DNA from 4 places in the Bacterioplanoides pacificum genome. Region 3 is predicted to be linked to each of the others. Evidence: predicted binding sites of a transcription regulator. Region 3 holds the regulator's gene; each other region holds the start of a gene.

Region 1 (3,116 bases), on a different contig from region 3:
AACACATTAAAATCGGGCACCGATCGTTTGTCGCCTTTTTCATATTCGAAGGTGCCGGTCATGGAGTTGGCAATCACCTCATAATCGGCTCCGACGTATTGGCTTTTAGCGAGAATTTTCACCGCTTCCGGACGATTGGCGTTATTATTTTCGTCCAGCCAGGCCGCGGCGCGAATCATGGCTTTAATAACCCGTTTGTGGGTGTTGGGGTATTTTTCGGCCCAGCTTTTATTCACGCCGAATACTTTTTCCGGATTGTTTTTCCAGATTTCGTAATCGGTTACCACGGGTACCCCGATACCTTTAAATACGGCTTGTTGATTCCACGGTTCACCAACGCAATAACCGGAAATAGTGCCGGCTTCCATAGTGGCCGGCATTTGTGGCGGTGGGGTAACGGATAACAATGCGTCGGCTTTCAGCTGCCCTGAATTGTCACCTTTATGCGGGGCGTAATAACCGGGGTGAATGCCACCGGCGGCCAGCCAGTAACGCAGTTCGTAATTATGCGTAGAGACCGGAAACACCATGCCGAGATTAAAGGGTTTGCCCGCCGTTTTATATTGTTCGATCACCGGTTTTAAGGCGTCGGCTTTAATCGGGTGTTGCGGTTTGCCAGCAGCGTCCCGGGCAATGTGTTTTTCCATCTGTTGCCAGACATCGTTGGACACGGTAATGGCATTGCCATTTAAATCCATACTGAAAGCGGTGATGATCTGCGCCTGTGTACCATAACCAATGGTGGCGCCCAGCGGCTGACCAGCTAACATATGAGCGCCGTCGAGCTGACCATCAATCACCCGGTCGAGTAATACTTTCCAGTTCGCCTGGGCTTCTAAGGTGACGTATAAACCTTCGTCTTCAAAAAAGCCTTTTTCATAGGCGATGGCCAGCGGCGCCATATCCGTGAGTTTGATAAAACCGAAGGTCAGTTCTTCTTTTTCCGGCCAGTCGGCGGCAAAAACCGGCGCGCTTACGCCCGTCGCCAATCCGGCTGACAATAGCAGGGCGGTTTTCAGAAATGTTCGTCGCAGTGTGGTCAGTGCTCGCATTGTGCTTCCTCTCTCAGGCCAAAAAAAAGGCGCCACGACCGGTGGGTCGTGAGCGCCTTTGCAATGATCAGAATGTCGGCTGATCAGCCGTCTGATAAATTCGTTTTCGGTTAACCCGCCTTTGGGTTTTTCTGGGTGATGCAGCTGGGTTGTTGCGAGGACTGTGCCAAGTTCTGTAACCCGCTGTTTTACGCTGTCCGGGGTAGTTAACGAGCCGTTTTGGCCCGTTTTGAGCACCAAATCAGGATAAATCCCCGCTGTTATGAACCGCTTTGGTGCGTGTTATAGGTGTCACGGAAGCGGTCGCCGGCAAAACATTCACGCGCCACCGCCGGGATGTTGGTGTCCGGGTCAATCCAGCCCCAGCGTAACATCTGGTTTAAAAACCACTCGGCGTGGGCATGCTCTGCTGCGGCAGCGACTTCGGGCTGTAACACCAGCATGTCTTTGATCGCTACGGCGGCATCGCCTTGTTTATAGATAAACTCGCCGCTCAGTGCGGGCAGAATCGCCTGTAACGGTTGTTCCAGTACTTCAGCCAGCAGGCTGGCGGCCTGCTGCGGATGTTCGTGACACCAGCGGCCGCCCTGTTGTATCGCCCGGGTCAGGGCGGTCAGTGTATTGGGGTGGGTGTTGGCCCAGTCGCGCCTGACCCCCAGAACTTTATCGGGTGCTTTGTCCCATAGCCGGGTGGCGGGCAGCAGGCACTGGCCAACGCCCTGCTGGATGGCGACGCTGTTCCACGGAGCGCCGGCAAAAAAACCGTCGATGTGTTGCAGGCGCAGGTGGTCGACCATTTGTGACGGTGGCAGTACCACCAGTTCGATATCGTTATCCGGGTGAATATCGGCACCTGCCAGCCAGTCACGCAACAGCAGGTTATGCACCGAAAACGGAAACACCACGGCAAACACCAGTCGTGCGTTTTGTTGCCGGCGGCGCTGCTGAATGACGGTTAATAACTGCCGGGCGATCTGACTGGCATCGCGGCTGGCTATATCTGTAAGCTGCAGTTCCTCTGCCAGGGCATTGGAGATGGTCAGTGCATTGCCATTACGCGCCAGCGCGATGGGCGCATACATTGGCTTCTTCAGACTACCGATCCCCAGGTGGGTGGTGAGTAACATCGGCGCTAACATCTGTGCCGCATCAACATGACCAACGATCAGTTTGTCGCGGATATTGGCCCAGGATACTTCCTGCTGCAGGGTGACGTTGAGCCCGGCCTGCTGAAAACAGCCCTGATGCTGTGCCGCCAGCAGGGGTAATGCATCAGTAAGGGGCATATAACCCAGCGTCAGGTTGCTTTTTTCCAGCGCTGAGGCGGATGTTTGTGGTGTATTCATAACGGGTGCTCAGTCGTTTAACAGGTTCATCACAGAAATAATATTGCGCGCCACATCGACCATTCGCTGGCTGCGGTCCATCGCCAGTTTGCGAATGGCGTGGTAGGCCTCTTCTTCCGTGAGGTATTTCTGCTTCATTAACAGCGCTTTGGCTTCATCAAGGATACGGCGGTCAGCCAGCTGATTACGGGTTTTTTCCAGCTCGCTGCGCAATGCCTGAAACTCGCGGAAGCGGGCGACTGCGACATCCATGATGGATTTAATGCGGCTGGCCTGCAGACCATCCACCACATAAGCGCTGACACCGGCGCGCATGGCTTTTTCTATAGTGAGGGTATCGTCTTCATCACTGAACATGATCACGGGTTTGGGATTGTGCTGATTAAGGACCGTCATATGTTCCAGCATGTCGCGGTCGGGGCTGTCGATATCGATAAAAATCACGTCGGGCTGATGTTCTTCCACCCGTTTCATCAGCCCCTGAGCGGTTTCCAGGCAGGCGACCACGGTACAACCGATATCGCTGAGGGCTTGTTCCAGCAGGGCGGCCCGGGCGGGCTGGTCGTCGACCAGCATAATCCGGGTTGTTTGCTGAGAAAGAGGTTTACCGGCGTCGGGAGATAAATTATTGCTGCTCATAATTCCTGACTGCAGAAGTCTGTGGCGCCGCGTTGGCGGCTGTTCTGTATCAGGGTTCAGCAAAAACCAGGCCGCCGCC
Region 2 (3,116 bases), on a different contig from region 3:
TTCACGCTTTAACTGGTTTAATGCCGGTTCGGCCTGTTCAAACACCCGGGTGGTGATATTGGCCTGGGCCAGGGCTTTCTCTAATACCCAGCGAATGGATTTGTCGTCATCAATGATCCAGACAGTGCTCATACGGATTCCAATGGTAAATAAATTGAGAAAGTAGTGTGTGCAGGCTGGCTTTCGAATTCGATAATGCCATTCACCTGATTAATAATGGATTGTGCGATCGACAGCCCGAGGCCGGTTCCTTCGGCGCGGCCACTGACCATCGGATAAAATAAATTTTCCTGAATTGCTTCAGGAATGCCCGGGCCGTTATCACAGATTTCGATCTGAGCAACCAGCCGGTGGCGCTTGTGGCCAATGGTAAACTGGCGCACGGTACGGGTTTTCAGACTCAGGGTGGGCTGCGGAATATCCACCCCGGTTTCCAGCATGGCCTGCATCGCGTTGCGGCAAATATTCAGTAACGCCTGAATCATCTGGCCTTTGTCGGCCTGTAACTCGGGAATAGAGGGGTCGTAATCGCGGTTAATGCAGATGGCATTACCCGATTCAACGCTGATCAGCTGACACACCCGTTCAAGTATTTCGTGAATATTAACGTCTTCGGTTTTCGGAATCTGACGTGGTCCGAGTAAGCGATCAACCAGGTCGCGCAGCCGGTCGGCTTCTTCAATAATGATGCCGGTGTATTCTTTCAGGCCTTCGGAGGGCAGTTCGCGCTCCAGTAATTGAGCCGCGCCACGAATACCACCGAGCGGATTTTTGATTTCATGGGCCAGGCCACGCACCAGATTTCGGGTGGTTTCCTGTTTGGCGATCAGTTGTTCTTCGCGGCTGATACGCATCAGCCGGTCACGGCCCTGCAGCTCAACCAGCAGAGTTGGCTGGCGTGTTTCCGGGTGAGCAACCGGGCTGACGCTGTAGTCCAGCGTGATCTGAGTCTGATTGTGCAACTGGATACTGGCTTCACGTTTGGTAAACGAATGGCCACTGCTGACTGCGTTTTCCAGTGCTTCGGTGGCTTCAGCAGATTCTACCGCCAGTTCCGGAAAGTGAACTCCCAGGCCGCGTTTGCCACTCATTTCCAACAGAGCTTCAGCCGCCGGATTCATATAAATCACAATCAGTTCGTCATCCAGCAATAACACTCCGGTGTTCAGGTGTTCGAGCAGACGTTGATTAATGATAGGGCTGGCCAGCATGATGTTCCTCCGTTGCCATCAGCCGTACAAAACGGCTGATCAATCCTGTTTCAGCAAAAAATAAGCCAATACTGGTGATTGCACAAAAATGGCGCTATTGCAGGCACCAGTCGTTTGAAGGTGCACCTAAATGGTAAAAATAGCCATATATATGCACTACGATAGTGCATATAGGAGGAAGAGTGAATCGTAATGGTGCCGGGTGGGGCGCTTGACTGGCCGGAGTGAGGTTAACGGCGCTTCAGCACCGAATGTCGCTGAATATAAACCGTGACCAGGTTTGAGCTGATTATAACGTCGCCTTTGGCGTTAACCACCTGCAGTTGCAGCTGATGTTCGCCGCGATCGAGGTATTCCAGAGCAAAACTGGTTTGCTGGCCTTGCTTGATACGCTGGCCGTTGTCGATCAGTTCAATGGTATCACCGGGTTGCAGCCCGGGTGATAACACGCCGTTAACGTTCAGGCTACCGGCCGCTCCGGTCGGTAGCTGGGCGCCATCCTGCGGAGACACGATACTCAGACTGGTATAGCTGGTTTTTTTATCGGCGCTGGGGGCGGCGGGCGGGCTGGTTTTGGCCGGCGCAACAAATGCCGGCACAACCGGCAATTGTTTTACTTTGTGGGTTTCTGAGCCACGTGATGGTTTATCACTGAACACCACACTGCCGTCTTTATCACGACTGACGTAGACATCGGTTGCGCTGGCTGTCAGTGATATCGCCACCATAAGCAGCAGGCTGCAGCCGTGGCGTAAAGATAACTGAAATAACCTGTGTGTGTTCATCGGGGATGTCCGCAACCAGTCTGGCAACAAAGAAACTATCAACAACCTTTAGCATGCCAGAAAGCGGCCCGGGTCGGGAAGTACCAGTGCTCAGTTTGAGCAATTATTGATTATTTAATAACGATCAGTATCCTGCCTCACAGTTTTATGCAGTTTAACAGGCGGTAATTCATGATTGGCTTAATTCAGCGTGTCAGCAATGCCAGTGTGAGCGTGGACGGCGAAATAACCGGCCAGATAGATCAGGGCATTTTGTTATTGCTGGGAGTGCAGCAGCACGACGATGAACAAAGTGCCGATAAGCTCCTGCATAAAGTGCTTAATTACCGCATTTTCAGCGACGATAACGGCAAGATGAATCTCAGTTTGCTGGATATTCAGGCTGAACTGCTGGTGGTTTCTCAGTTTACACTGGCGGCCGATACCCGTAAGGGCTTACGCCCGGGGTTTTCTTCCGCCGGATCGCCGCAACAGGCACAACAATTGTACGATTATGTAGTGGCCCGCGCCGGACAGCAGGTAACAACCGCGAGCGGCCGTTTTGCTGCTGATATGCAGGTGTCGTTGTGTAATGATGGCCCGGTTACTTTTTGGTTAGAGGTATAACTCTTGGAATACACAGCTCTGAAACATTCACACGCCGGTCTGGCGTATCTCAGCGGTTTATTATTTTTTATCCGCTTTTTTCTGTTTAAGGTCTCTCCGGGATTGCGCAGCAACAAGCTGCTGAAAATCCTGCCTCATGTGATCGATACTATTCTGTTAGTGTTTGCCGTGATGTTGTGCCTGCAGATTGCTCAGTATCCGCTAACCCATCTGTGGCTCAGTGCCAAGGTTGTCGGCTTGCTGGCTTATATTGGTTTTGGTGTGGTTGCCATTAAACGTGGTAGCTGGCCGGCGTTTATTGCCGCCATGTTGAGCTTTGGTTATATCCTTGGCGCCGCCAAAGCGCATAACGCTTTGTCCTGGCTGGTATTTTTCTGAACCGGCTGAGTTATCTGGCGGCGCTCTGACGATGGCTGGAAGGGTAAAGGAACTTTTATTCCACAGCCGGATCGAACTATAATCGCTGTAAATGGTTCCGGGTGTTATGTTTTCAACTGCGTTGCGCTGCTTACTG
Region 3 (3,116 bases):
GGAGAACGCCGGCGGGTCGAAATTGCCCGGGCGCTGGCTGCTGAACCGTCTTTTATTTTACTCGACGAACCTTTCGCCGGTGTTGACCCGATTTCTGTGTCTGACATCATGGACATCATTCGCCAGCTGCGGGATCGCGGTATTGGTGTATTAATTACCGACCACAACGTGCGGGAAACCCTGGCGATCTGCGAAAAAGCCTATATCGTCGGCGGTGGTCATATTATTGCTGAAGGCAACGCCGAAGAAGTCCTGGCCAACGAACAGGTGCGCAAAGTGTACCTGGGTGATGATTTCCGGTTGTGAGTAACAGCCCGGTTTGTTGCTCACAAGCAATATTTATGACATCTCGGTTAAAACAGGGATTCCAAGTGCACGGGCTTTGCCTATAATGCAAAGTATTGGTTGGCCACATACGAGGCCTGACATTCGCGTGACTATCGACACTTTATGAAAGCATCACTCCAGTTAAAGATGGGTCAGCAGCTGACCATGACACCACAGCTGCAACAAGCTATTCGTTTGTTACAGCTGTCGACACTGGATCTGCAACAGGAAATTCAGGAAGCGCTCGACTCCAACCCAATGCTCGAAAATGAAGAGCACGACAGCGACGACTACAGCGACGGCAATGATCAGGGCGAAGGCAACGACTACAGCAACGACCAGGACAGTCGCGCCTCTGACAACGACAGCAACGACCAGCACAACAGCGATAGCCTGAACGACTACAGCGCCAGTGCCGATAACAGCAGCACGGCTAACGACAGCGATTACGATGTTCAGGGCAGCGACAGCCAGGAGCTGGGGGATCACTTATCCAACCAGCAACTGCCCGATGACCTGCCGGTCGACAGCAACTGGGACGACACCTATCAGCCTACCGCCGGCGTGGCATCCAGCGCTGGTCCGGCTGACGACGACTTCGATTACGATTCCCGCCATGCCACCACCGATGATCTGCAGGATCATTTATTGTGGCAACTCAACCTGACACCGATGTCGGACACCGACCGTGAAATCGCGCTGATGTTTATCGACGGCGTCGACAGCGACGGTTATCTGCACACCAGCATCGAAGACGTACTGGAAAGCATCGATCCGGAACTGGATGTCGAAGAAGACGAAGTCAAAGTCGTCTTACGACGCCTGCAACAGTTTGATCCGGCCGGAGTGTTCTGCCGCGACCTGCGAGAATGCCTGTTATTGCAACTGGCCCAGCTGCCCGCTGAAACCCCGTGGCTGACAGAAGCCCAGCTGGTGATCAGCGACTATATCGATATGCTCGGCAGCAAAGATTATCCGACCCTGATGCGCAAAACCAAGCTGAAGGAAGACAGCCTGAAGTCGGTGATGCGACTGATTAAAGAACTCAATCCGAAACCCGGTGCCGGCATCTCTCCCGACCAGGCAGAGTACGTTGTGCCGGATGTGATTGTACGCAATATCCGCGATGAATGGCGGGTCGAACTCAACCCCGACATTGCCCCCCGCTTGCGGGTAAACGAAAGTTATGCGGCACTGGTAAAACGTTCGGATAACAGCCCCGACAACACCTTTATTAAAGATCACCTGCAGGAAGCACGCTGGTTTATCAAAAGCCTGCAAAGCCGTAACGATACCCTGCTGAAAGTGGCGACCAAAATTGTCGAATACCAGATCGAGTTTTTCGAAGAAGGCGAAGAAAAAATGAAGCCGCTGGTATTGCATGACATCGCCGAGGCGGTAGGCATGCACGAGTCCACCATTTCCCGGGTGACCACACAAAAATACATGCACACTCCACGTGGCATTTTTGAGCTGAAATATTTCTTCTCCAGCCACGTCAGCACAGATACCGGTGGCGAATGTTCGTCCACCGCGATCCGTGCCATGATCAAAAAACTGATCGCCGAAGAAAACCAGCGCAAGCCGTTAAGCGACAATAAAATTGCCGCCATGCTGGGTGACAAGGGGATCAAAGTCGCACGTCGTACGGTGGCAAAATATCGTGAAGCCATGCATATTCCACCATCCAACGAACGCAAGCAGCTGATCTGATCAGCCGTTGATACACCTCAGACAAAATTAAAGAAGGAGTCTGATATGCAAATTAATGTTAGTGGCCACCACGTGGAAATCACTGAAGCAATGCAAGCCCACGTGGAAGAAAAAATGGGCAAAATCACCCGTCACTTTGATAACGTGACCACTGCTCAGGTCACTCTGACCGTGGAAAAAGACGAACGTCACCACGCCGAAGCCACCATTCATGTCAGCGGTGCCGACCTGAACGCCAGCGCTGACAGCGACGACATGTACGCGGCCATTGATGCCATGATCGACAAGCTGGACCGCCAGGTGCTGAAGCACAAAGAAAAAATGGTTGCCCGCCAACACGGCCACTGATTATTACCCAAGAAGGTTGATCCATGACCATCGCCGATATTCTGAGCGCCGAGCGCACTGAAATTGATGTACCGATTTCCAGCAAGAAAAAACTGTTGGAATATCTCGGGCAGATTATTTCAGCGCAGCTGAAAGACAGCGCCGCTGACGATATTTTTGAGCGCCTGCTGGGCCGCGAGCGGCTCGGCAGTACAGGTATCGGTGAAGGTATTGCCATTCCGCACTGCCGTCTGCCCAACTGCGAACAGGCCTTTGGCGTGTTATTACGGCTGGAACAACCGATTGATTTTGACGCCATCGACCGCCAGCCGGTCGACCTGGTGTTTGCGTTGCTGGTACCGGAAGAAGCAACGGAAGAACATCTTCAGGTATTGTCGATGCTGGCCAGAAATTTCAATGAACCCGATTTCCGCCAGGCATTACGCAACGCTCCGGACGCCAGTCAGTTATTTAAGCGGGCATTGCTGGCCAGCTGACAAAAGTCATCGGCACGCCATAAACATCTGCTATAACTGACACACTCCCTAACACACCTGACGAAAAGTTAAGGACAAGCTTATGCGCCTTGTGGTTATCAGCGGACGCTCAGGATCGGGTAAATCCAGTGCTCTGCATGTATTGGAAGACCTGGGCTTTTATTGCATCGACAATCTGCCCATCGGCCTGCTCAACGATCTGGTACGTGAAACCCATCATGAAGAGCGGTTATCGAAAGTGGCCGTCAGTAT
Region 4 (3,116 bases), on a different contig from region 3:
TCCTGTAAATAAATCAAGCCTTGCTGCGTTAATTCTGTGCCTGGTATGCCGGTATTTAATTTGGCGTAGGCCGTATTTGGAAAAGGGAAACCATAATAAATAACAGAAAAGACCGTAAAAGCCAGTAGTGGCAGAGCTGCCCAGATAGCTGACTTCAAGGTGTAGCGCCAGCCATCCAGCCTGATGCCAGCTATAAACACCGCTGTGCTGATCGGTAAAATCAGTGGCAAGGTATCATGTCGGACACAAAGCATAACTCCCAGTAACAACAAAAAACGACGACGTAGTTTGGCGTTATTGGATGTTAGTGGGGATTGTTCAAATATGTTGACCATCAGGAAGGTCAGCAACATAAGTTGCAACACAGTCTCAAGCCCGGAGCTGGTAAAGTCAAAAAAAGCCAGGGATGACAGCTGCAACATTATTAATGCGGCCAGTGTGGTTGGCCGTATGCCGCTGCGAATAATATAGAGCAGCAGTGCGAAGTAGCAAAGAGCTGACAGGATCAGGCTGTTCACATACAGATTGCTGCTGAATACACGGCTGAAAGCTAATAATCCATACCATAATGGGCTGGTATATACCTGAACCCGTTCATGGGCGTTCCAGACCGGGCCGTTACCGGCAAATAACTGTTCGATACTGCGGAAGTTAATATACGCGTCTTCGGCAACCCAGGCATTACGCAAAAAAAACAGCCCGGCGAATGCCAGTAATAATATTATCTGAATTGCCCGATGTGAGAAAAACTGATAACTCAGATTTATAAATTTGCGGAGGTATTGAGTATTTTGGTCTAAATAACTGGACATAAAGTACTTTCTAAATAAAAAAAACCCGGCCAAAGCCGGGTTTTATTAATGCAAAATTAAACTTAGTTAAGCTTAGGTAAGTACTTATCTTCCAAGCTAGAGCTACCTGCATCAACTGACCAGGTTACAACACCATTAGTTGTGCTGATGTTGGGAACCAGAACATAATTGGTTGCTGCCAGTTCAGCAGGTACGGTCTCGCCAGTGCTGGAGGTAGAAGTGGTGCCCGCTGTACCGCCGAATAGTACAGTCAGAGTAGCTGTGGTGTTTGCGATTGTAATTGAATCAACTTTACCTGCTGCCTGGTTTGCCGGAGTTGTATCAATACCGGTGTAGCGAGTTAATTCAGCCGCATCTGCAGGCAATGCTGAGTAACGCGCTGCATATTCACCCACGGCCAGCTGCAATGGGCGTGCGGCTGCCAGAGAGTTAGTTGCGTCAGTTCGTAAAACATAGTCCTGATACTGAGGAACAGCAACAGATGCCAGAATACCGATAATCGCGATTACGATCATCAGTTCGATTAAGCTAAAGCCTTTTTGTGCTTGCATAGTCTATCTCCACTCTCATATTGAGATGTTGTTTTTGATATTGATTCCAGCAGCCTGAAATGAACTCTGGCTGGCCAGTAATCATGTCATTCAGTTATGACGTAGCGAAGAGTGTGCCAATCAAACCTGTTACTGACAAGCCCTGAAACAGGGCTTTTTTTTGTTGCAGATCACACTCTGAGCAGATCTGGAGAGGTCCCTGATTTTAAAGGTGACAAATATGGTCACATTAGCGCGTAAATAGTACGCTCAGGACCTCGAAGGTCTTCGGATCCAGAGTCACCTTGGCACCGTGATTCAACACTGAATCGAGCGGAACCAATAGTTGTTTGGTGTTCTTATCTTCAGTGGCGGTGGCGGTAATCATTTGTTGAATCACTTTAGAGGCCGGTTCGTAAGGGTAGAACTTACCTTTTTGATAACTGGCGTCAAATCCCCCGGTTGGATCGTCATAGAACAACACCGGTGGATTGTTAACTGTTTGTTGTATTAATGGAGATATTTTACTGACTATCGTGTTATTGGCGTAAATGGTCGTAAATTCCGGATAGTGGTAGATCACGGCTACCGGCCGGGTATGCCAGATGGTAAAGCTGCCAGCGGTCAGCGCAGCCAGTTGGATGACCAGAATGATCAGCAGGTCTTTTTTCAGGCTGGCTTTGGCAGTGTTAAATACAATCAGGGTTAATAACGGCCCCAGAATCAGATCGATACCTATGATCAGGCCGACCGCTTCCCAGCCGCCAGCGGACTGAAACAGAAACCCCGGATACCAGAACTCGGTAATCAGAAATAACACAATCAGAAAAAACAGCAGACTCAACAGCAGGTGAGCAGCGAAAGCCTGGTAGCGGTTAAATCGTTCGATCGCCATCATCTGTGTTTCCCCTTTGGTTATGTGTGGCGTTTATAGCAGTGGTATTACACCAGCCTCATCGACAGGTCGACGGCTTTACAGTCTTTGGTTAGGGCACCGATGGAGATGTAATCGACGCCGGTTTCGGCATACGCCCGCAATGTGGCGTTGGTGATGCCACCGGAAGCTTCCAGCTTGACGCTGCCGCCGGTTTTGGAGTGGGTGTGGGTGACGGCTTTGGTCATAGCATCCGGGCTGAAGTTATCCAGCATAATGATGTTAGCGCCGGCTTCGATCGCCATATCGAGCTGTTCAAAGGTTTCCACTTCCACTTCGATGGGTTTGCCCGGTGCGATATGTTGTGCCTGTTCGATTGCCTGGGGAATGCCTCCGCAGGCCATGATGTGGTTTTCTTTGATCAGGAAAGCATCAAACAGGCCGATGCGGTGGTTAAAGCAGCCACCGACGCTGACGGCGTATTTTTGTGCGATGCGTAAACCCGGAATGGTTTTACGGGTATCGAGTAACTTCACCTGAGTACCAGCGACCATATTGGCATACTGGCGGCACAGGGTGGCTGTGCCTGACAGACTCTGCAGAAAATTCAGTGCACAACGTTCGCCGGTTAGCAGCGAGCGGGCACTGCCTTTCAGTTCGAACAGCGTCTGGTTTGGACGTACCCACTGGCCGTCAGTGACCCGCCAGATCACCTCAACCGTTGGATCGAGCTGACGGAAAACTTCGTTAACCCAGGCTGAGCCGGCAACGATGGCGCGTTCGCGCGAGATAATACGGGCATGGGCCTGATTGTCTGCCGGAATCAGCTGGGCGGTGATGTCGCCACTGCCTATGTCCTCCAGCAGGGCATTAGCAACGGCCGTTTGAATATCGTTTTGG

What was found. Region 3 encodes sigma-54, which starts transcription at its own class of promoters, with help from an activator protein. Its sites were predicted from a motif close to TGGCACNNNNNTTGCTNT; they were not measured.
Region 1: a site for sigma-54 is predicted at 1,204-1,221, ahead of ACFOMG_RS06845 (CmpA/NrtA family ABC transporter substrate-binding protein). Genes of this name have one in related genera too.
Region 2: a site for sigma-54 is predicted at 1,262-1,279, ahead of glnL (nitrogen regulation protein NR(II)). Genes of this name have one in related genera too.
Region 4: a site for sigma-54 is predicted at 1,465-1,482, ahead of ACFOMG_RS14305 (pilin). Genes of this name have one in related genera too.

What each region holds. Positions count from the first base shown of each region.
Region 1 covers NZ_JBHRYB010000005.1:492,134-495,249, forward strand. Annotated here, with positions in the region: gene ACFOMG_RS06845 (CmpA/NrtA family ABC transporter substrate-binding protein) at 1-1,052, opposite strand, end outside; gene ACFOMG_RS06850 (CmpA/NrtA family ABC transporter substrate-binding protein) at 1,313-2,398, opposite strand; gene ACFOMG_RS06855 (ANTAR domain-containing response regulator) at 2,408-3,037, opposite strand.
Region 2 covers NZ_JBHRYB010000001.1:217,834-220,949, forward strand. Annotated here, with positions in the region: gene ntrC (nitrogen regulation protein NR(I)) at 1-132, opposite strand, end outside; gene glnL (nitrogen regulation protein NR(II)) at 129-1,211, opposite strand; gene ACFOMG_RS01095 (DUF4124 domain-containing protein) at 1,442-1,996, opposite strand; gene dtd (D-aminoacyl-tRNA deacylase) at 2,168-2,602, shown strand; gene ACFOMG_RS01105 (SirB2 family protein) at 2,606-2,980, shown strand; gene ACFOMG_RS01110 (hypothetical protein) at 3,087-3,116, shown strand, end outside.
Region 3 covers NZ_JBHRYB010000016.1:64,282-67,397, reverse strand. Annotated here, with positions in the region: gene lptB (LPS export ABC transporter ATP-binding protein) at 1-306, shown strand, start outside; gene ACFOMG_RS16230 (RNA polymerase factor sigma-54) at 451-2,040, shown strand; gene hpf (ribosome hibernation-promoting factor, HPF/YfiA family) at 2,086-2,388, shown strand; gene ptsN (PTS IIA-like nitrogen regulatory protein PtsN) at 2,412-2,864, shown strand; gene rapZ (RNase adapter RapZ) at 2,947-3,116, shown strand, end outside.
Region 4 covers NZ_JBHRYB010000014.1:58,329-61,444, forward strand. Annotated here, with positions in the region: gene ACFOMG_RS14300 (hypothetical protein) at 1-812, opposite strand, end outside; gene ACFOMG_RS14305 (pilin) at 875-1,363, opposite strand; gene ACFOMG_RS14310 (hypothetical protein) at 1,593-2,240, opposite strand; gene nadC (carboxylating nicotinate-nucleotide diphosphorylase) at 2,285-3,116, opposite strand, start outside.